Linked DNA regions of Rubrivivax gelatinosus IL144. The main gene of each other region encodes a partner of the protein of the gene in region 2 in a complex. Links are inferred from orthologs where the notes say so. Each region holds a gene or a part of one and is shown on either strand. Other genes may lie near its edges.

Region 1 (10,269 bases), 1.5 Mb from region 2 along the record:
CGCTGCGCAGCAGCCGACCCAGCGCCTCGAGGATGCGCTTGTGCGCGGCCTCGCCGTGCGCACGCACCGCGTCGGCCAGCGGGTCGAGCTCGATGAAGACGATCGAGAACTCGCGGTGCTCGCGCGTCGACAGGTCGACCTCGCGGCGCAGCTGGTCCTCGAAGTGGGCCCGCGTGTACAGGCCCGAGGCCGGGTCGCGCAGCGCCTGGTCGGCAAGTTCGCGGCGCAGCGACTCGTTGGCTTTCTGCAGTTGCTCGATCTGCGCCAGCGCGGTGGCGAGCTGCGTCTGCTGGTGGCGCTGCGGCGCCAGGTCGATCCACAGCGCGGCGATGCGCCGGCGGCCGTCCTGCTCGTCGACGATGCGCAGGACCGAGAAGTCGTGGCGCTGGCCGTCGCGCTCGATGCGGTGTTCGCTGCTGAACGGTGCACCGTGCAGCAGCGCCGACTGGTCGGCCGCACGCAGCGCGCCGACGACCGGCGCGTCGAACAGCTCGGCGTCGGTGTGGCCGATGACGGCCTCGGCCTCGCGGCCCAGGAAACGCAGCAGCGCGGCGTTGGCGAACTCGTAGCGTCCGCTGGCCGCGTCCTTGATGGCGGCCAGGGCGCCGTCGCGCTGCAGCCAAGCGTCCAGCAGCGAGGCCAGCGCAGCGGGCACGCGGGCGTCGGCAAGGCCGGAATCGATCACGTCGGTCATGGGCGGTATTCGTTTCGCGAGAGCCGGAAGCCGCCGACTGCGGCAGACGGCATCAAGCAAAACACCAATTTTGACGCAAGCGGACCCCTAGCTCGCGCGGCCTTCCCCTGGACAGGGCGGTCGCGCACCAGCAGACGCGCCGCCGCACCAGCCGCGGGACCGCGCGCCGGCCAGCGCCGGAGGCCCACGCACCCCGTATCGGGCCCGATTGCGGCCGCTGTCCAGCCGCTCCCCAATAGGCCCACTCCTCGCGGCAGAAGCGGTGCATCGGTCCGGAACTTGCGAAACTGAAACTAGGGAGACACGAAACATGGGCATCGCCAGCTACATCAAGGAGATCGGCCGCGGAGCCAACGGCGCCCGTTCGCTGTCGGTCGAGGCCGCCGACACGCTGATGAGCGCGGTGCTCGACGGCCAGGCCTCGGACCTCGAGGTCGGTGCCTTCGCGCTGGCGATGCGCATGAAAGGCGAGACGCTGGACGAACTGGTCGGCTTCCTCGCCGCCGCGCAGGCGCGCATCACCCGCTTTCGCAGCGAACGTCCGGTGGTCGTCATCCCGACCTACAACGGCGCCCGGCGCCTGCCCAACCTGACGCCGCTGCTGGCGATGACGCTGGCCCAGGAAGGCGCGCGCGTGCTGGTGCACGGCCCTTCGCAGGACCCGACCCGGGTGACGACGGCGGCGATCTTCCGCGACCTGGGCATGCCGGTGGCGCAGGACGAGGGCGACGTGCACGCCTTCTGGGCGCGGCGCGAGCCGGCTTTCGTGAGCACGGCGACGCTGAGCCCGGCATTGCAGCGACTGCTGGACGTGCGCTGGAGCGTCGGCGTGCGCAACAGCGGCCACACGGTCGCCAAGATGCTCAACCCCTGCAGCGGTGCACGCGTGCTGCGGCTGGCCAGCTTCACCCACCCGGAGTTCGGCGCGCTGATGGGCGCCTGGGCGCAGCGCGAGCGCATCGACGCGATGCTGCTGCGCGGCACCGAAGGCGAGGTCGCCGCCGACCCGCGCCGCCAGCCGCGAATGGAGACCTGGATCGGCGGCCAGTTGCGCAGCGAGTGGTCGATGCCGGCGCACGAAGGCGTCGTCACCGAGCTGCCGGTGCTGCCGCGCGAGATCGACGCGGCGACGACGGCGCTCTACATCCAGTCGGTGTTGAGCGGCGAGAAACCCGCGCCGGCACCGCTGACGCGCCAGGTGCAGTGCATCCTCGGCGCGCTCGAGGAAATGGAGGCGCCGCTGGCCGTCTGCGAGGCCGCCGGCGCTGCGGTCTGAGCGGCCTGGGGCCGCCGCGCTTGGCAAGCCCGGCAGGAACCGGTTAGAATCGCGCGCTTTGCTGGCAAACACCTAGCGTGTCGATCTCGGGCCGCCTGGGCCAGCCCAGAACCGCCGAGACACCGAGCGCACACACCACACGGGATCCCTGCTTACATGACCACCATCCGCGTCAAAGAGAACGAGCCGTTCGACGTTGCCCTGCGCCGCTTCAAGCGCACCATCGAAAAGATCGGTCTGCTGACCGAACTGCGTGCGCGCGAGTTCTACGAGAAGCCCACGGCCGAGCGCAAGCGCAAGAAGGCCGCCGCGGTGAAGCGTCATTTCAAGCGCGTGCGCAGCATGCAGCTGCCGAAGAAGCTCTACTAAGAGCTTCGGCCGCGCGCCACACCGAACAGCCCGCGCGGGACGCCGCTGCGGGCTTTTCCTTTTTGTCAGACGAAAGACGAAGACATGAGCCTGAAGGAACGGATCAGCGAAGACATGAAGGCCGCGATGCGGGCCAAGGACAGCGCGAAGCTTTCGACGATCCGCATGCTGCAGGCGGCGATCAAGCAGCGCGAGGTCGACGAGCGCGTGACGCTGGACGACGCGGCGGTCATCGCCATCGTCGACAAGCTGATCAAGCAGCGCAAGGACTCGGTCGTCGCCTTCGAGCAAGGCGGCCGCCCCGACCTCGTGGCCAAGGAAAGCGCCGAGATCACGGTGCTCGAAGCCTACGTGCCGCAACGCCTGTCGGCCGAGCAGATCGCCGCCGAGATCGCGGCGCTGGTGGCCGAACTCGGCGCCGCCGGCCCGGGTGACATGGGCCGCGTGATGGGCGCTGCCAAGACCCGGCTCGCGGGGAAGGCGGAAATGGCGCTGGTCTCCGCCGCGGTCAAGCAGGCTCTGGCAAAGTAAGGGGCATGAACGCCCCAGCCCTGCGCGCGATCGCCCCAGACGTCTACGTCGCTCCCCAACTCAGTCCGGAAGCGATGGCCGAGGCGGCCAGCGCCGGGTTCAGGAGCGTCATCAACAACCGGCCCGACCACGAACACGGGCCCGGTCAACCCAGCAGCGCGGAGATCGAGACCGCGGCCCGCGCGGCGGGGTTGGAGTACCGGCACCTGCCGGTCGACGGCGGCTACCAGTCGCCCGAAGAGATCGCCGCCTGCGCCGCGCTGCTGCGCGAGCTGCCACGGCCTCTGCTGATGTTCTGCCGCTCCGGCAGCCGGTCGGCACGGCTGTACCAGCTGGCCACGGCCCTCTGAGCCTGGCCACGCCGGCGCACGCCCGGCATCACGAGACGACGTCCGGCCCACCGGACGCAAGCGGCGGCCAGCGGCCGCCACTGGAGACGACGTGTCCGCCCTACTCCGCCTGTCCCGGCTGATCGACGCGCTCAACGAGTTCGTCGGCCGCCACCTCGCCTGGCTCGTGCTGGCGATGGTGCTGATCAGCGCGACCAACGCCGTCGCACGCAAGGTCTTCGCCGCCAGCTCGAACGCCTTTCTCGAGATCCAGTGGTACCTGTTCGCCGCCGTGTTCCTGCTCGCCGCGGGCTACACGCTGCTGCGCCAGGAGCACGTGCGCATCGACGTCGTGCTCGGTCGCTTCACGCGCCGCACCCAGGTCGTCGTCGAGTCGGTGTGCATCCTGCTCTTTCTGATGCCCTTCGGCTTTCTCGTCATCGACCTGGTGCTGCCGCTGGTCGTCAAGGCCTACGAGACCCAGGAGATGTCGTCCAACGCCGGCGGCCTGATCCGCTGGCCGGTCTACGCGCTGGTGCCGGCCGGCTTCTCGCTGCTGATGCTGCAAGGCATCTCCGAGCTCATCAAACGCATCGCCTTCCTGCGCGGCCAGGCGCCCGACCCGGGGCGGCGCGGCAAGGACAAGAGCGACGAGGAGGAACTCGCCGCCTTCCTCCGTGAACAGGCCGAGGGGGCGAAGAAGTGATCGAGTTCATCTCGGCCAACATGGCCCCGATCATGTTCGCCGGCCTGGTGCTGTTCCTGCTGGTCGGCTACTCGGTCGCGTTCTCGCTCGCCGCCTGCGGCCTGGTCTTCGGCTTCATCGGCATCGAGCTGGGCCTGCTGCCGCCGTCGCTGATGCAGGCGCTGCCGCTGCGCATCTTCGGGATCCTGCAGAACGACACGCTGCTGGCGGTGCCCTTCTTCACCTTCATGGGCCTGATCCTCGAGCGCTCGGGCATGGCCGAGGACCTGCTCGACACCATCGGCCAGCTCTTCGGCCCGGTGCGCGGCGGGCTCGCGTTCGCGGTGATCTTCGTCGGCGCGATGCTGGCGGCGACCACCGGCGTCGTCGCCGCCTCGGTGATCTCGATGGGCCTGATCTCGCTGCCGATCATGCTGCGCTACGGCTACGACCGGCGCGTGGCCAGCGGCGTCATCGCCGCCTCGGGCACGCTGGCACAGATCATTCCGCCGTCGCTGGTGCTGATCATCATGGCCGACCAGCTCGGCCGCAGCGTCGGCGACATGTACAAGGGCGCGTTCATCCCCGGCTTCGTGCTCACCGGGCTGTACGTGCTCTACGTCATCGGCGTGGCCTTCCTGCGCCCGGCCTGGGTGCCGGCGCTGCCGGCCGAGGCGCGCACGATCCGCGAGGACGACGGCAGCTCCGGGCTGCGCTCGCTGGGCGTGCTGACGCTGGTCTCGCTGGCCGCCGCGATCGCCTTCGCCAAGACCCGGCCCGACGAGATGCCGACCGACGAGCTGATCGTGCTGTCGATGTCGGTGGGCGTCGGCATCGCCTTCGCGCTCTCGGTGCTCAACCACGTCGCGCGGGCACGGCTGCTGTCGCGCATGGCCGAGCGCGTGACCTTCGTGCTGATCCCGCCGCTGGCGCTGATCTTCCTGGTGCTGGGCACGATCTTCCTGGGCATCGCGACGCCGACCGAAGGCGGCGCGATGGGCGCCGTCGGCGCGCTGGCGATGGCCGTCGGGCGCCGGCGCCTGTCGCTGCCACTGCTGCGCCAGGCGATGGACACGACGATGAAGCTGTCGTGCTTCGTGATGTTCATCCTGATCGGCTCGACGGTCTTCAGCCTGACCTTCCAGGGCGTCGAAGGGCCGAAGTGGGTGGAGCACCTGCTGACCGGCCTGCCCGGCGGCCAGGTCGGCTTCCTGATCGCGGTGAACGTGCTGATCTTCGTGCTCGCGTTCTTCCTCGACTACTTCGAGCTCGCGTTCATCGTCGTGCCGCTGCTGGCGCCGGTGGCCGACAAGCTGGGCATCGACCTCGTCTGGCTGGGCGTGCTGCTGGCGATCAACATGCAGACCTCGTTCATGCACCCGCCGTTCGGCTTCGCGCTGTTCTACCTGCGCAGCGTGGCGCCGGCCGAGGACTACGTCGATCGCCCGACCGGGCGGCGCATCGGGCGAGTGACGACCGGGCAGATCTACCGCGGCGCGATCCCGTTCGTGATCATCCAGATCATCATGGTCGCGCTGGTCATCGCCTTCCCGAACCTGGTCTCGGGCGGGCTGGACAAGAAGGCCGCGCTGGACACCAGCAACATCGTCATCGAGGCCCAGCCGCCGGCGGAGAACCGCGACGACAGCACCGAGAACCTGGACGATCTGTTCGGCACGCCGGCCAGCGCGCCCGGCAAGTAGGTCACCGGGCCGCCCAAGCAAAAGGCCCGCCGTGTCGCCACGGCGGGCCTTTCTCGTTGCGCTGCGGGCCGCTTGGGTGCGGCCGCGCGGCCTCAGATCTTCTGCGCCTGCATGTAGCTGTCGAAGCCGGCTTCGGCGAAACGCCACCACAGGTTCTGCTCGCTGCGGAACTTGGAGTAGTCGGTGTAGACCTTCTTCCACGCCGGGTTCTTGGTCGACAGCTCGGCGTACAGGCCCATCGCCTGCTTGAAGGCCTCGTCCATCGCGTCCTTCGGGAAGCGGAACAGCTTGGTGCCGCCGGCCACCAGCTGGCGCAGCGCGTTCGGGTTGCGCGCGTCGTACTTGGCCTGCATGTCGACGTGGGCCTCGGAGGCCGCCGCCTGCACCATCGCCTTGTACTCGGCCGACAGGCCGGCGAAGGCCTTGCTGTTGATGAAGAAGTCCAGCTGCGGGCCGCCTTCCCACCAGGCCGGGTAGGCGTAGTGCGGCGCCACCTTGTTGAAGCCCAGCTTCAGGTCGTCGTAGGGGCCGACCCACTCGGCGGCGTCGATCGTGCCCTTTTCCAGCGCCTGGTAGATCTCGGCGCCGGGCAGCGCCTGCACGACCACACCCAGGCGCTCCATCACCTGGCCGGTGACGCCGACGGTTCGAAAGCGCAGGCCCTTCATGTCGGCCAGCTTGGTGATCGGCTTGCGGAACCAGCCGCCCATCTGCGCGCCGGTGTTGCCGCCGGGGAAGTTGACGATGTTGTACGCGGCGTAGAACTCGCGCATCAGCGTCAGGCCGTTGCCTTCGTACATCCAGGCCGTCATCTGGCGCGAGTTCAGGCCGAAGGGGATCGCCGTGCCCAGCGCGAAGGTGATGTCCTTGCCGACGAAGTAGTACGGCGCCGTGTGCGCCATCTCGACGGTGCCGTTCTGCACGCCGTCGACGACGCCGAACGGCGGCATCAGCTCGCCGCCGGCGTGCACCGAGATCTGGAACTTGCCGCCCGACATCTCGCCGACACGCTTGGCGAACAGTTCGGCCGCACCGAAGATGGTGTCGAGCGACTTCGGAAAGCTCGACGCCAGGCGCCAGCGGATGTTGGCCTGCGCATGCACGATGGCCGGCGCGCTGCCGGCGGCGAGCACGCCGGCCAGGCCGGCGCCTCGGACGAAGGAACGACGTTCCATGAAGCTGTCTCCTGATCCCGAGAACGCTGAAGGGTTCGGGTGCGCAGGATTCTAGGCAGCGCCCCCCAGGGCCTCCGGGGGGTTTTCCCGTTCAGGGGGGCGGCGCTGGCGCGCCGCAACAACGTCAGGCGCCCGCCAGCTTCATGCGCTCGATCAGCACCGAGCCGACGGCCTTGCTGCCCTGCACGTAGACGTCCGAGCCGATCGCGGCGATGCCGGCCAGCATCTCGCGCAGGTTGCCGGCGATCGTCACCTCGTGCACCGGGAAGGCGATGCGGCCGTCCTCGACCCAGTAGCCGGCGGCACCACGCGAGTAGTCGCCGGTGACGTAGTTCAGGCCCTGGCCCATCAGCTCGGTGACGAAGAGGCCGCGGCCCAGGCGGCGCAGCATCGCGTCGAGGTCGTCGCCCGGCTGCGTCAGCCGGCTGGTCATCGCCAGGTTGTGCGAGCCGCCGGCGTTACCGGTGGTGCGCAGGCCCAGCTTGCGTGCCGAGTAGCTCGACAGGAAGTAGCCCTGCACGACGCCGGCGTCGACGACGCGGCGGCCCGAGGTGCGCACGCCTTCGTCGTCGAAGGGCGCGCTGCCCTTGCCTTTGGCGGCGTGCGGGTCCTCGACGATGTCGACGTGCGCCGGCAGCACCTTCTCGCCCAGGCAGCCGTGCAGGAAGCTGGCCTTGCGGTACAGCGCGCCGCCCGAGGTCGCCTGCACGTAGGCGCCCAGCAGCCCGGCCGCGACGGTCGACTCGAACAGCACCGGCACCTCGGCGGTGGCGACGCGGCGCGACTTGAGCCGCGACAGCGCGCGTTCGGCGGCGTAGCGGCCGACGGCCTCGGGCGAGGCCAGCTCGCTGGCGTCGCGCATCGAGCTGTACCAGGCGTCGCGCTGCATGTCGTGGCGGCGGCCGGGCAGCGAGGCGATCGGCGCCACCGACAGGTAGTGGCGCGAGCTGGCGTAGCCGCCGCGGAAGCCGCGCGTGTTGCCGGCCCAGAAGTGCGACTGCTGCGCCGAGACGCCGGCGCCTTCGGAATTGGTGATGCGGCGGTCGACGGCGAAGGCCGCAGCCTCGCAGCGCCGCGCCAGCTCGGCGGCGCCGGCGGCGTCGATCGCCCAGGGATGGAACAGGTCCAGGTCGCGCGCGGCCTCTTCGGCCGTGGCCAGGTCCTGCTCGTCGGGCAGACCGGCCACCGGGTCTTCGGCGGTGAAGCGCGCGATGTCGTAGGCCGCCTGCACGGTGCGTTGGATCGCCGCGGGCGAGAAGTCCGAGGTGCTGGCGTTGCCGCGGCGGTGGCCGAGGTAGATGCTGACACCCAGCGACTTGTCCTGGTTGCGCTCGACGTTCTCGAGCTCGCCCTTGCGCACCGAGACCGACAGGCCGACGCCTTCGGAGACCTCGACGCCGGCGTCGCTGGCGCCGAGCTTCTTCGCCCGGGAGAGAACGTCGTCGACGATCTGCTGGAACTGTTCGCGGCGGTAGGCGAAGCCGGGGGCGCTGGAGGTCGTCATCGTGGGGAGGAACGGGCCGGAACCGGCTCGGAAGTGCGAGAAAGGGGCGCCCGACTATGATACCGGCCCGCTTCCAAGACCCTGACCGCGATGACCCGACGCGCAGCCCCGCACCGCGGCCTCGAACTCCCCTACGGCGGCGGCAACGACGCCGACGACGACGATCGCCCCAGCAAGACCCAGCTCAAGCAGAAGTCGCACGACCTGCAGGCGCTGGGCGTCGAACTCGCGGCGCTGTCCGACGAGCGCCTGGCCGCCACCGAGATGCCCGAGGCCTTGCGCGACGCGATCGAGGAATACCGCCGCACGCGCTCGCACGAAGGCCGGCGCCGCCAGATGCAGTACGTCGGCAAGCTGATGCGCTCGGCCGACGAAGCCGTGCTGCGCGAGGCCGTCGCCGCCGCCGCGCTGGGCTCGGCGCGCGAGACGCTGAAGCTGCACGAGGTCGAACGCTGGCGCAGCGAGCTGATCGCCGACGACAGCGCCGTCGAGCGCTGGGTGCAGGCCCATCCCGAGACCGACGTGCAGCGCCTGCGCAGCCTGGTGCGCGCCGCGCGCCGCGACGCCGCCGCCAGCGTCGAGCAGCGCCAGACGAAGAACTTCCGCGAGCTGTTCCAGTTCCTCAAGCCCTTCATCGGGGACGCGGTGTGAGCGCGCTCGACCCCGTGCGCATCGGCCTGGTCTCGATCAGCGACCGGGCTTCGTCCGGCGTCTACGAGGACAAGGGCCTGCCGGCGCTGCGCGCCTGGCTGTCGGCGGCGCTGCGCAACCCGGTCGAATGGGAGGAACGGCTGATCCCCGACGAACGGCCGCTGATCGCCGCGACGCTGCGTGAACTGGTCGACGAGCGCGGCTGCGCCTTGGTGCTGACCACCGGCGGCACCGGCCCGGCGCCGCGCGACGTGACGCCCGAGGCGACACGCGACGTCGCCGAACGCGAGCTGCCGGGCTTCGGCGAGCAGATGCGCCAGATCAGCCTGGCCTTCGTGCCGACGGCGATCCTGTCGCGCCAGACGGCGGTGGTGCGTGGCCAGGCGCTGATCCTCAACCTGCCCGGCCAGCCCAAGGCCATCGCCGAGACGCTGGAAGGCCTGCCGCAGGCGACACCGCCGGTGCGCGGCATCTTCTCCGCGGTGCCCTACTGCATCGACCTGATCGGCGGGCCGTACCTGGAGACCGACCCGGCGCGCTGCGCCGCGTTCAGACCGAAGTCCGCACAGCGGCCGGCCTCGGCCTGAATCACTTCACGAGGCGGTTCAGGCGGTCGGCGTCGAAACGCTCGGTCGTGTGCGCGTCCTGCGGCACGCAGTCGGCGGCCGGCAGTTCGCGCGAACGGGCGGCCAGCTTCTCGATCGCCTGCCACAGCAGCGCGATCTGGTGCTCGTGGCCCGAGGCGCTGTCGATCAGGCCCTTCATCGCCAGCGACACCGGGTCGTCGCCCTGCGTGACGCCGTAGGCCGAGAAGCCCAGGCGCGCGGCACGTTCCTCGCGCTCGGCGTCGGCGTGCTTGACTACGATGCGCGCCGGGATGCCGACCGCGGTGGCGCCCGGCGGCACCGGCTGCAGCAGCACGGCGTTGGAGCCGACACGCGCGCCGTCGCCGACGGTGAAGCCGCCCAGCACCTTGGCACCGGCGGCGACGATGACGCCGCGGCCCAGCGTCGGGTGGCGCTTGGCGCCACGCTCCAGCGAGGTGCCGCCCAGCGTCACGCCGTGGTAGAGCGTGCACTCGTCGCCGACCTCGGCCGTTTCGCCGATCACCAGGCCCATGCCGTGGTCGATGAAGACGCGGCGGCCGATCGTCGCGCCGGGGTGGATCTCGATGCCGGTGGCCCAGCGCGAGACGTGCGAGATGAAACGCGCCAGCCAGCGGAAACCATGCAGCCAGCACCAGTGCGCGCGCCGGTGCATCACCAGCGCATGCAGGCCCGGATAACAGGTCAGCACCTCCCACGTCGAACGGGCGGCGGGATCGCGCTCGCGGATGCAGGCGATGTCCTCTC
Region 2 (10,290 bases):
AAGGGAAGCAGGCGGCATGAAACACGGCACCGCGCGCACGCTGCTCACCGAGCCGATCCCGCCCGGCGAGCGGCCAGGGGAACCTCTTCCCGGTCCGAGCGACTGGTCGTTCGAGCTGATCGACAAGTACCACGCGATCATCCGCGCGACCGCCGAACGTTTCGGCCTGGACACCTATCCGAACCAGCTCGAGATCATCACCGCCGAGCAGATGATGGACGCCTACGCATCTGTCGGCATGCCAGTGAACTACCGCCACTGGAGCTACGGCAAGGAGTTCATCGCCACCGAGAAGAACTACAAGCGCGGCCACATGGGGCTGGCCTACGAGATCGTCATCAACAGCAACCCCTGCATCAGCTACCTGATGGAGGAGAACACGATGGCGATGCAGGCGCTGGTCATCGCCCACGCCGCCTACGGCCACAACAGCTTCTTCAAGGGCAACTACCTGTTCCGGATGTGGACCGACGCGTCGTCGATCATCGACTACCTGGTCTACGCCAAGGACTACGTCGCCAAGTGCGAGGAGAAGCACGGCCTGGACGCCGTCGAAGCCTTCCTCGACAGCTGCCACGCGCTGGCCAACCACGGCGTCGACCGCTACCGCCGGCCCAGCCGCAAGTCGCTGGCGCAGGAGTTGTCCGAGCGCCTGGACCGCGAGGCCTACGCCCAGCAGCAGGTCAACGACCTCTGGCGCACGCTGCCGCGGCGCGCCGAGAAGGACTCGCCGGCCGCCGAGAGCAAACGTTTCCCCGAGGAGCCGCAGGAGAACCTGCTGTACTTCATCGAGAAGAACGCGCCGCTGCTCGAGCCCTGGCAGCGCGAGATCGTGCGCATCGTGCGCAAGATCTCCCAGTACTTCTATCCGCAGCGCCAGACCCAGGTGATGAACGAAGGCTGGGCCACCTTCTGGCACTACAAGCTGCTGAACACGATGTACGACGACGGTTTCCTGACCGACGGCGTGATGATCGAGTGGCTGAAGTCGCACACCAACGTCGTCTACCAGCCGCCGGTGGGCCACCGCGCCTACAGCGGCCTGAACCCCTACGCGCTGGGCTTCGCGATGTACAACGACATCCAGCGCATCTGCGAGAAGCCGACCGACGAGGACCGCCAGTGGTTCCCCGAGATCGCCGGCACGCCCTGGCTGCCGGCGCTGGACCAGGCGATGCGCAACTTCAAGGACGAGAGCTTCGTCGGCCAGTACCTGAGCCCCAAGCTGATGCGCGAGCTGCGCCTGTTCGCGATCGTCGACGACGAGAAGCAGAGCGAACTCGAAGTCAGCGCGATCCACGACGAGGCCGGCTACCGCCGCGTGCGCGAGGCGCTGTCGCACCAGTACGACCTGGGCTCGCGCGAGCCCAACATCCAGGTCTGGAACGTCAACCTGCGCGGCGACCGCTCGCTGACGCTGCGCCACTTCCAGCACAACGACCGGCCGCTGCACGACAACGCGCAGGAGGTGCTCAAGCACGTCGCGCGGCTCTGGGGCTTCGCCGTGCACCTGGAGAGCGTCAACGCGCGCAACGACGTCACCAAGCGCTGGAGCGTGCCAGCGCCGCCGCAGGCCTGACGGGGTTCAGGCGCGGAAGATCTTTCCCGGGTTCAGGATCCCCAGCGGATCCAGCGCCTGCTTGACCGCCCGCATCAGCGCGATGCCGCCGGCGCCGGCTTCCTCTTCCAGGAAGCCCATCTTGTGTAGCCCGACGCCGTGTTCGCCGCTGCAGGTGCCTTCCATCGCGATCGCGCGGCGCACCATGCGTTCGCTCATCGCTTCGGCCGTCGCGCGCTGGGCGGCGTCGCCTTCGCGCACCAGGTAGGCGAGGTGGAAGTTGCCGTCGCCGACGTGGCCGACGATGTAATAGGGCAGGCCGCTGGCTTCGGCATCGGCCACGGAGGCTTCGACGATCTCGGCCAGGCGCGAGATCGGCACGCAGGTGTCGGTGGTCACCGAGCGGGTGCCCGGGTGCTGCTGCATGCCGGCGAAGTAGGCGCGGTGGCGGGCGGCCCAGAGCCGGCTGCGTTCTTCGGGCGTGTCGGCCCATTCGAAGTCCTCGCCGCCCAGCTCGGCGGCGATCGCCTGCACCGTCTCGGCCTGCTCCTGCACGCCCGCCGGGCTGCCGTGGAACTCCATCAGCAGCATCGGCGCCTCGCGCAGGCCCAGCCCCGACTGGCGGTTCACCGCACGCACCGCGTTGACGTCCAGCAACTCGCAGCGTGCGATCGGCACGCCGAGCTGGATGGTCTGGATGGTCGTGCGCACCGCCGAGGCGACGTCGGGGAAGTGGCAGACCGCGGCGCTGACCGCCTCGGGCAGCGGATACAGCCGCACCGTCAGCTCGGTCATCACGCCCAGCGTGCCCTCGCTGCCGACGAAGAGCCGCGTCAGGTCGTAGCCGGCGGCCGACTTGCGTGCGCGCGTGCCGGTGCGCACGACTTCGCCTGTGCCGGTGACGACGGTCAGCGCCAGCACGTTCTCGCGCATCGTGCCGTAGCGCACCGCGTTCGTGCCGCTGGCGCGCGTGGCGGCCATGCCGCCGATCGACGCGTTGGCGCCCGGGTCGACCGGGAAGAACAGGCCCAGCTCGGCGTTGAGCTGTTCGCGCGTGACGCCGGCCTCGACGGTGGCCGTCAGGTCGTCGGCGTCGATGCGCAGCACGCGCGTCAAACGCGAGACGTCGACGCTGAGGCCGCCCTGCACGGCGAGCAGATGGCCTTCGAGCGACGAGCCGGTGCCGTAGGGGATCAGCGGCACGCGGTGTTCGCCGGCCAGGCGAACGACGAAGGCGACCTCCTCGCTGCTCTCGCAGAAGACGACGGCGTCCGGCGGCGTGACGGGGAAGGGCGACTCGTCGCGGCCGTGCTGCAGGCGCACCGCCTCGGCGGTGCTGCAGCGTTCGCCGAAACGCGTGCGCAGCGCGGCCAGCAGCGTCTCGGGCAGCGGGCGGCGCGGCGCCTCGGTGGCGGCATCGTGGGGGACAGCGCTCACGATCGATTCGACTCCTCGCGCGCGGCGCGCCGCGGCGTCATCCTGGGGCAGGCATTCTAGGAGTCGTCAAGCGCCGGCCGTCGTGCCCGCCGGCGCCACCGGGAAGCCGGTGCGGTACTCCTCGAAGCTCAGGTAGCCGTCGCGGTTCTCGTCGTACTGCTCGAACTTCGGCCCGACAGTCGGCAGCTTGGCGGCTTCGGCGCGCGACAGGCGGCCGTCGTGGTCGGTGTCGGCACGGTCGAAGGCGGCGCGCACCGGGTCGACCGGGGCGTCGGGCGCCGTCTGCGCCATCAGCGGCGGCGCCAGCATCAGCGCGGCGAGCGTGCGAACGAGTCGGGGCGGGCGGTTCACGGCGTCTCCTGGGCGGGAGGCCGCGCCCGGGCAAACCGGGCGCCCGCCGGCTCGTCAGGCGGCCTGCCGGCGTTGTTCGCGGCGCGCACGCACGGCGGCCGCCAGGCCGTCGAGCACGCCGACCGAGTCGTCCCAGCCGATGCAGGCGTCGGTGATGCTGACGCCGTACTCCAGGCGCGAGGCCGGGTCCTTGCCGGCGCTGAACTTCTGCGCGCCGGGCTTGAGGTGGCTCTCGACCATCACGCCGAAGATGCAGCGGTTGCCGGCGGCGATCTGGCCGCCGACGTCGCGCATGACGTCGATCTGGCGCTGGTGCTGCTTGCTGCTGTTGGCGTGGCTGGCGTCGATCATCAGCCGGCACGGCAGCTTGGTCGCCTCGATCTCGGCGCAGGCCGCGGCGACGCTGGCGGCGTCGTAGTTCGGCGTCTTGCCGCCGCGCAGGATGACGTGGCAGTCCTTGTTGCCGCGCGTCTCGACGATCGCCACCTGGCCGTTCTTGTGCACCGACAGGAAGTGGTGCGGGCGCGCGGCGGCCTGGATCGCGTCGGTCGCGATCTTGATGTTGCCGTCGGTGCCGTTCTTGAATCCCACCGGCGCCGACAGTCCGGAGGCCAGCTCGCGGTGCACCTGGCTCTCCGTCGTGCGTGCGCCGATCGCGCCCCAGGCGATCAGGTCGCCGATGTACTGCGGCGAGATGACGTCGAGGAACTCGCTGGCCGCCGGCACGCCTTCGCGGTTGATGTCGACGAGCAGCTGGCGCGCGATGCGCAGGCCTTCGTCGATGCGGTAGCTCTGGTCGAGGTAGGGGTCGTTGATCAGGCCCTTCCAGCCGACCGTGGTGCGCGGCTTCTCGAAATACACGCGCATCACGATCTCGAGGTCGGCGGCGTGGCGCTCGCGTTCGGCGTGCAGGCGGCGGGCGTACTCCACGGCCGCGGCCGGGTCGTGGATCGAGCACGGGCCGATGATGACCAGCAAGCGATCGTCCTCGCCGTGCATGATCTGGCGGATCTTCTGCCGTGTGCCCGACACCAGCGTCTCGACCGGCGTGCCGGCGATGGGGAAGAAGCGGATCAGGTGGTCCGGCGGCGGCAGCGGCGTGACGTCGCGGATGCGCTGGTCGTCGGTCTGGCTGGTCTTCTCGCTCAGCGCGTAGCGGCTCTCGGTCGCTGCGGCGGATTTCGGGCTCATGACGGGGCTTCCTGTGGTCGGGGACGGGCGAAAAAAAACCGCCGGGGGTTCCGGCGGTCTTTCTGGGTTCGGGTGCGTTCGTCTACGCGTTTGCCTCTCCAGCCGCCGGACGGGGCGAGAACCAAAAGAAGGCAAAGAAATAGGCGGCGGGACGCATCGGGGTCGAATGTAGCACGCTCGAACGGACGCCAGGCTGACGCGATCAGTAGGCCTGGGCGCCGAAACCGGCGGCCTGCAGCGCCTGCACGACGTCGGCGACGTGGCGCGGGTTGCGCGTCTGCAGCACCAGTTCGACCTCGACGTTCTGCGCCGACAGCGTCGAGAACGCCCGCTGGTGGTGGACCTCGTCGATGTTGGCGCCGGCCTGCGCCACCACCGTCGTGATGCGCGCCAGCACGCCGGGCGTGTCGCGTGCGCCGACGCGGATGCGCGCCAGCCGCCCGGCGCGCACCATGCCGCGGCCGATGATCGCCGACAGCAGCATCGGGTCGATGTTGCCGCCGCAGAGCACGAGGCCGACCTTGCGCCCGGCGTAGCGCTCGGGTTCCTTCAGCAGCGCCGCCAGGCCGGCCGCGCCGGCGCCTTCGACCAGCGTCTTCTCGATCTCGAGCAGCATCACGATGGCCTGCTCGATGTCGCCTTCGTCGACCAGCACCAGGTCGTCGACACGCTCGGTGATCAGCGCGCGCGTGATCTCGCCCGGCTGGCCGACGGCGATGCCTTCGGCGATCGTCGTCAGCCCCTGCGGGTGCTGGGTGCCCTTGACGGCGTTGACCATCGCCGGGAAACGCGCCGTCTGCACGCCGACGATGCGGATGTCCGGGCGCACCGCGCGCACCGCGGTGGCGATGCCGCTGATCAGCCCGCCGCCGCCGACGGCGATGACCAGCGTGTCCAGCTCGGGCTGGGCGCGCAGCATCTCCAGGCCGATCGTGCCCTGGCCGGCGATGACCAGCGGGTCGTCGAAGGGGTGCACGAACTCCAGGCGCTGCTCGGCGGCGATCTCGAGCGCCCGGTCGCGCGCCTCGTCGAAGGTCTCGCCGTGCAGCACGACTTCCGCGCCGAAGCCGCGCGTGCGCTCGACCTTCACCGTCGGCGTGTGCACCGGCATCACGATGACCGCGCGCAGCCCCAGACGCTGGGCGTGGTGGGCGACGCCCTGGGCGTGGTTGCCGGCCGAGGCGGCGACGACGCCGGCCACGCCTTGCTGCACCAGCGCGCAGAGCTTGTTCAGCGCGCCGCGCTCCTTGAACGAGGCCGTGAACTGCAGGTTCTCGAACTTCAGGAAGACCTGGGCGCCGAGGATCTGGCCGATGGTGCGGCTCTCGACGCAGGGCGTGTCCAGCACGTGGCCGGCCAGGCGGCCGGCGGCGGCCTCGATGTCGGCGTATTCGACGGCGGCCATCAGGCGGTTCCTCCGACGGTCAGGCGCTCGATGCGCAGCGTCGGCTGGCCGACGCCCACCGGCACGCTCTGGCCTTCCTTGCCGCAGGTGCCGACGCCGGTGTCGAGCTCCAGGTCGTTGCCGATCATGCTGACGCGCTTGAGCGCATCCGGGCCGCTGCCGATGATCGTCGCGCCCTTGACCGGGTACTGGATCTTGCCCTTCTCGACCCAGAAGGCCTCGCTGGCCGAGAACACGAACTTGCCGCTCGTGATGTCGACCTGGCCGCCGCCGAAGTTGGTGGCGTAGAGGCCGCGCTTCATCGACGCGACGATCTCCTCGCGCGGCTTGTCGCCGGCGAGCATGTAGGTGTTGGTCATGCGCGGCATCGGCAGGTGGGCGTAGCTTTCGCGCCGGCCGTTGCCGGTGGGCTTCACGCCCATCAGGCGCGCGTTCAGGCTGTCCTGGATGTAGCCGACGAGGATGCCGTCCTCGATCAGCACGTTGCGCTTCGATGCCACGCCTTCGTCGTCGACGTTCAGCGAGCCGCGGCGGTCGGGCAGGGTGCCGTCGTCGAGCACGGTGACGCCCGGGGCGGCGACACGCTGGCCCAGGCGGCCGGAGAAGGCGCTGGAGCCCTTGCGGTTGAAGTCGCCTTCGAGCCCGTGGCCGACGGCCTCGTGCAGCAGCACGCCGGGCCAGCCGGGGCCGAGCACGACGGTCATCTCGCCGGCCGGCACCGGCCGGCTCTCGAGGTTGGTCAGCGCCGCGTCGACGGCCTGGCGCACGTAGCCTTCGATGACCGCGTCCTGGAAGTAGCCGAGGCCGAAACGCCCGCCGCCGCCGCCGGTGCCGACCTCGCGGCGGCCGTCCTGCTCGGCGATCACGGTGACCGACAGCCGCACCAGCGGCCGCACGTCGGCGGCCCGCGTGCCGTCGGCGCGCGCGACGAAGACGACGTCGTATTCGGCGGCCAGCCCGGCCATCACCTGGACGATGCGCGGGTCCTTGGCGCGGGCGAGCTTCTCGACACGTTCGAGCAGCGCCACCTTCTGCGTGCTGTCCAGCGTCGCGATCGGGTCCATCGGCGCGTACAGCGCGCGGCTGGCGGCGATGCGCGGCGCGCGCGCCAGCTTGACGCGCTTGTTCTGGCCGGCGGCGGCGATCGTGCGCACGGTGCGCGCGGCGTCCAGCAGCGCGGCTTCGGACAGGTCGTCGCTGTAGGCGAAGGCGGTCTTCTCGCCGGCGACGGCACGCACGCCGACGCCCTGGTCGATGCTGAAGCTGCCGCCCTTGACGATGCCTTCCTCCAGGCTCCAGCCTTCGTGGCGCGTGCTCTGGAAGTACAGGTCGGCGTCGTCGACGCGGTGCTCGGCGATCGTCGCCAGCGCCCGCGCGAGTTGCGCCTCGCCGATGCCGGCGGGTTCGAGCAGCGACGACTGCGCGATCGCCAGGCGTTCGAGGGTGGGTTCGCGGGTGATCATCGGCACCTCCGGGTGGGGCGCAGATTGTAGGAGTCGCCTCCGAGCCCCCGCCGGCGTGATGGCGCTTCACGCTTCTTTACCGGGCGTTGACATTCGTGATGTGCGCAGCTTTCGTGCGCCCCGCGTTGTCTGGAGGCGGGGGTCATGGTGACCCACCGCCAAACCCCGAAGGAAATATCCGAATGACCTCGATTCGCACCCTGATCGCTGCTGCCGGTCTGACGCTCGCCGCCGCCGGTGCGTTCGCCCAGCCGGCCACGCCGGCCGCTGCTCCCGCCGCTCCGGCCGACACCGCCGCGACGGCGCCCGCCAAGCACGCCGTGAAGCACAAGGCCAAGCACAAGGCGAAGAAGGCCGCCCCGGCTGCCGCCGCGACGCCCGCCACGCCGGCGACCCCGGCTGCCCCCGCCGCCCCGGCCGGCAAGTAAGCGCCGTCAGCCGCGCCGCGCCAAGGCCTCTTGGTACAGCGCGTTGCGCGGCGCGCCGCTGATCTCGGCGGCCAGCGCGACGGCCTGCTTCAACGGCAGCTCGCGCAACAACACCTCCAGCGTCTGCAGCGCCGACGGCGCCAGCCCTTCGGCCACGACGGCCGGCAGGGCGTGCAGCACCAGCACGAACTCCCCGCGCACCCGGTTCGCATCGGCGGCCAGCCAGCCTGGTAGCTCGGCGGCGGCCATCGTCGCCACGGTCTCGAACTGCTTGGTCAGCTCGCGGCACAGCGTCACGCGGCGCTCGGGCGCGCCCTCGGCCAGCGCCGCAGCCAGCGCCTCGATGCGGTGCGGGGCCTCAAACAGCACCTGCGTCGAACGCTCGCCCAGGCAGGCGGCGAGCGCGTCGCGGCGTTCGCCGCCGCGCGAAGGCAGGAAACCGACGAAACGGAAGCCCGCGCCGACGGTGTCGCCGGCTACGCTGAGCGCGGTGACGGCGCTGCTCGCGCCGGGCACCGGGATCACCCGATGGCCGGCAGCCGCGGCCTGCGCCACCAGCACCGCGCCGGGGTCGCTGACCGCCGGCGTGCCGGCGTCGCTGACGTAGGCCACCGACTCGCCCGCCGCCAGCCGCGCCAGCACCGTCGCGCTGGCGCCTTGTTCGTTGTGGGCGTGCAGCGCGACCAGCGGCTTGTCCAGCCCCAGGTGGCGCAGCAGCTGGGCGCCGACGCGCGTGTCCTCGCAGGCGACGGCGTCGGCACGGGCGAGCACGTGCACCGCCCGCAGCGTGATGTCGGCGAGATTGCCGATCGGCGTCGCGACGACGTAGAGTGCGCCGGGCGGGAACTGCTGGCCGCCGGCGGCGGCATCGGCTGCGGCGAGCAGCGCGGAGGGCGTGATGTTCAAGGGCGCGTCGGAGCAGGGGACGAAGGCGCTCGGCGATGCCGCCGAGTCTCGGGCGCTGGCCTGGCTGCAAGCGCGCGGCCTGACGCTGCTGGAGCGCAATTATCGGGTCGCCCGCGGCCCGCACGCGCGCGGCGGCGAAGTCGATCTGATCCTGCGCGACGGCGACGGCACGCTGGTCTTCGTCGAGGTGCGTTCAAGGCGCAGCCGCGGCTTCGGCGGCGCCGCGGCCAGCATCGGCGCGAGCAAGCGCGCGCGCATCGTCTATGCGGCGCAGCACTACCTGCTGCGCTGGCGCGTGCTGCCGCCGTGCCGCTTCGATGTCGTCTGTATTGACGATGGGCGCGTTGAATGGCTTCAGGCGGCGTTCGATGCCGCTTGAGCCCGCCGATGGCGGGGTCGTGAAAAACCCGGGCCTTATCATCCCGCGCCTATGCTCGAGCAGCGGATCCAGCAGCAATTCTTCGACAGCGCCGACCTGAAGTACCAGACCGCCGAGGCGCTGTCGCGCCCGATCGCCGAGGCCTGCGGCGCTCTGGTCGGGGCCATCACCTCCGGCGGCAAGCTGATGATCGGCGGCGGCGGCGCCGCTTCCGCGCTGGCGCTGCACTTCGCGCAGCGTCTGGTCGCCGGCTACGAACGTGAACGCCCGCCGCTGCCGGCGATGGTGCTGGGCGCCGACGCCGAACAGCTGATCCTCGCGCTGGGCCACCCCGGCGACGTGCTGTTCTGGATCGAGCCGGCCGACGGCGACGGCCGCATGGCGCGTGCGGCGATCGCCGCGGCGCACGACAAGGACATGACGGTGGCGGGCCTGAGCGCCGGCACCGGAGCGGCGGCCGCGGCCGTCGCGGCGCAGCTCGCCGAAACCGACGTCAAGGTCGCGCTCCCGCACGCCCGCGGTGGCCGCGCACTCGAGCTGCAACTGCTCGTGCTGCACTGCCTGTGCGACGCGATCGACCTCCAACTGATGGGAGAACAGGAACCGTGAACACCCGACTCGTGATGCGCCCGCTGGCGCTGGCCCTGGCTGCGGCGGCTGCCGCGACGACGCTGTCGGCCTGCGCACCGCTGATCGTCGGCGGCGCGATGGTCGGCGGCAGCATGATGGTCATCGACCGCCGCACCTCGGGTGCGCAGGTCGAGGACGAAGGCATCGAGCTCAAGGCCGGCAACGCCGTGCGCGAGCTGGCGACGCTGGGCCACGTCAGCATCACCAGCTACAACCGCCAGGTGCTGCTGACCGGCGAGGTGCCGACCGAGGACGACCGCCAGCGTGTCGAGCGCGCCGTGCGCCGCGTCGAGAACGTGCGCAGCGTCGCCAACGAGCTGGCGGTGGCCGGCAACAGCTCGCTGAGCTCGCGTTCCAATGACCTCATCCTCACCAGCAAGGTGAAGGCGACCTTCGTCGACGCCAAGGACCTGCAGGCGCCGGCGATCAAGGTCGTCACCGAACGCGCGACGGTCTACCTGATGGGCCGCGTCACCGAACGCGAGGCGACGCGCGCCTCCGACCTGGCGCGCTCGGTCTCGGGCGTGCAGCGCGTCGTGCGC

What was found.
Region 1: the proteins of tldD (region 2) and pmbA are in contact, whole or in part, in a solved structure (PDB 5NJ9), measured with the Escherichia coli proteins. The link is inferred for Rubrivivax gelatinosus IL144 from one-to-one orthologs.

Annotation. Positions count from the first base shown.
Region 1 is NC_017075.1:1,562,822-1,573,090, reverse strand. The notes cover bases 6,077-8,880. They hold pmbA (metalloprotease PmbA), read right to left. Parts: upstream 8,267-8,880; coding sequence 6,887-8,266; downstream 6,077-6,886. Other genes in these bases: yjgA (ribosome biogenesis factor YjgA), read left to right, coding at 8,357-8,880; RGE_RS07480 (TRAP transporter substrate-binding protein), read right to left, coding at 6,077-6,762. In the rest of the region: RGE_RS07515 (GGDEF domain-containing protein), read right to left, coding at 1-694; DNA-binding protein YbiB, read left to right, coding at 1,005-1,970; rpsU (30S ribosomal protein S21), read left to right, coding at 2,127-2,339; RGE_RS07500 (GatB/YqeY domain-containing protein), read left to right, coding at 2,424-2,870; RGE_RS07495 (TIGR01244 family sulfur transferase), read left to right, coding at 2,876-3,220; RGE_RS07490 (TRAP transporter small permease subunit), read left to right, coding at 3,312-3,905; RGE_RS07485 (TRAP transporter large permease), read left to right, coding at 3,905-5,587; more of RGE_RS07480, read right to left, coding at 5,680-6,076; more of yjgA, read left to right, coding at 8,881-8,917; mog (molybdopterin adenylyltransferase), read left to right, coding at 8,914-9,504; cysE (serine O-acetyltransferase), read right to left, coding at 9,506-10,269.
Region 2 is NC_017075.1:68,055-78,344, forward strand. The notes cover bases 5,174-7,998. They hold tldD (metalloprotease TldD), read right to left. Parts: upstream 7,406-7,998; coding sequence 5,942-7,405; downstream 5,174-5,941. Other genes in these bases: RGE_RS00335 (threonine ammonia-lyase), read right to left, coding at 5,174-5,942; RGE_RS00345 (hypothetical protein), read left to right, coding at 7,588-7,833; rsmI (16S rRNA (cytidine(1402)-2'-O)-methyltransferase), read right to left, coding at 7,840-7,998. Outside these bases: RGE_RS00310 (YeaH/YhbH family protein), read left to right, coding at 1-20; RGE_RS00315 (SpoVR family protein), read left to right, coding at 17-1,579; RGE_RS00320 (FAD-binding oxidoreductase), read right to left, coding at 1,586-2,995; RGE_RS00325 (EF-hand domain-containing protein), read right to left, coding at 3,062-3,346; RGE_RS00330 (3-deoxy-7-phosphoheptulonate synthase), read right to left, coding at 3,401-4,537; more of RGE_RS00335, read right to left, coding at 4,740-5,173; more of rsmI, read right to left, coding at 7,999-8,739; RGE_RS00355 (YraN family protein), read left to right, coding at 8,732-9,118; RGE_RS00360 (SIS domain-containing protein), read left to right, coding at 9,170-9,727; RGE_RS00365 (BON domain-containing protein), read left to right, coding at 9,742-10,290. UniProt on the Escherichia coli protein: Metalloprotease involved in CcdA degradation. Suppresses the inhibitory activity of the carbon storage regulator (CsrA).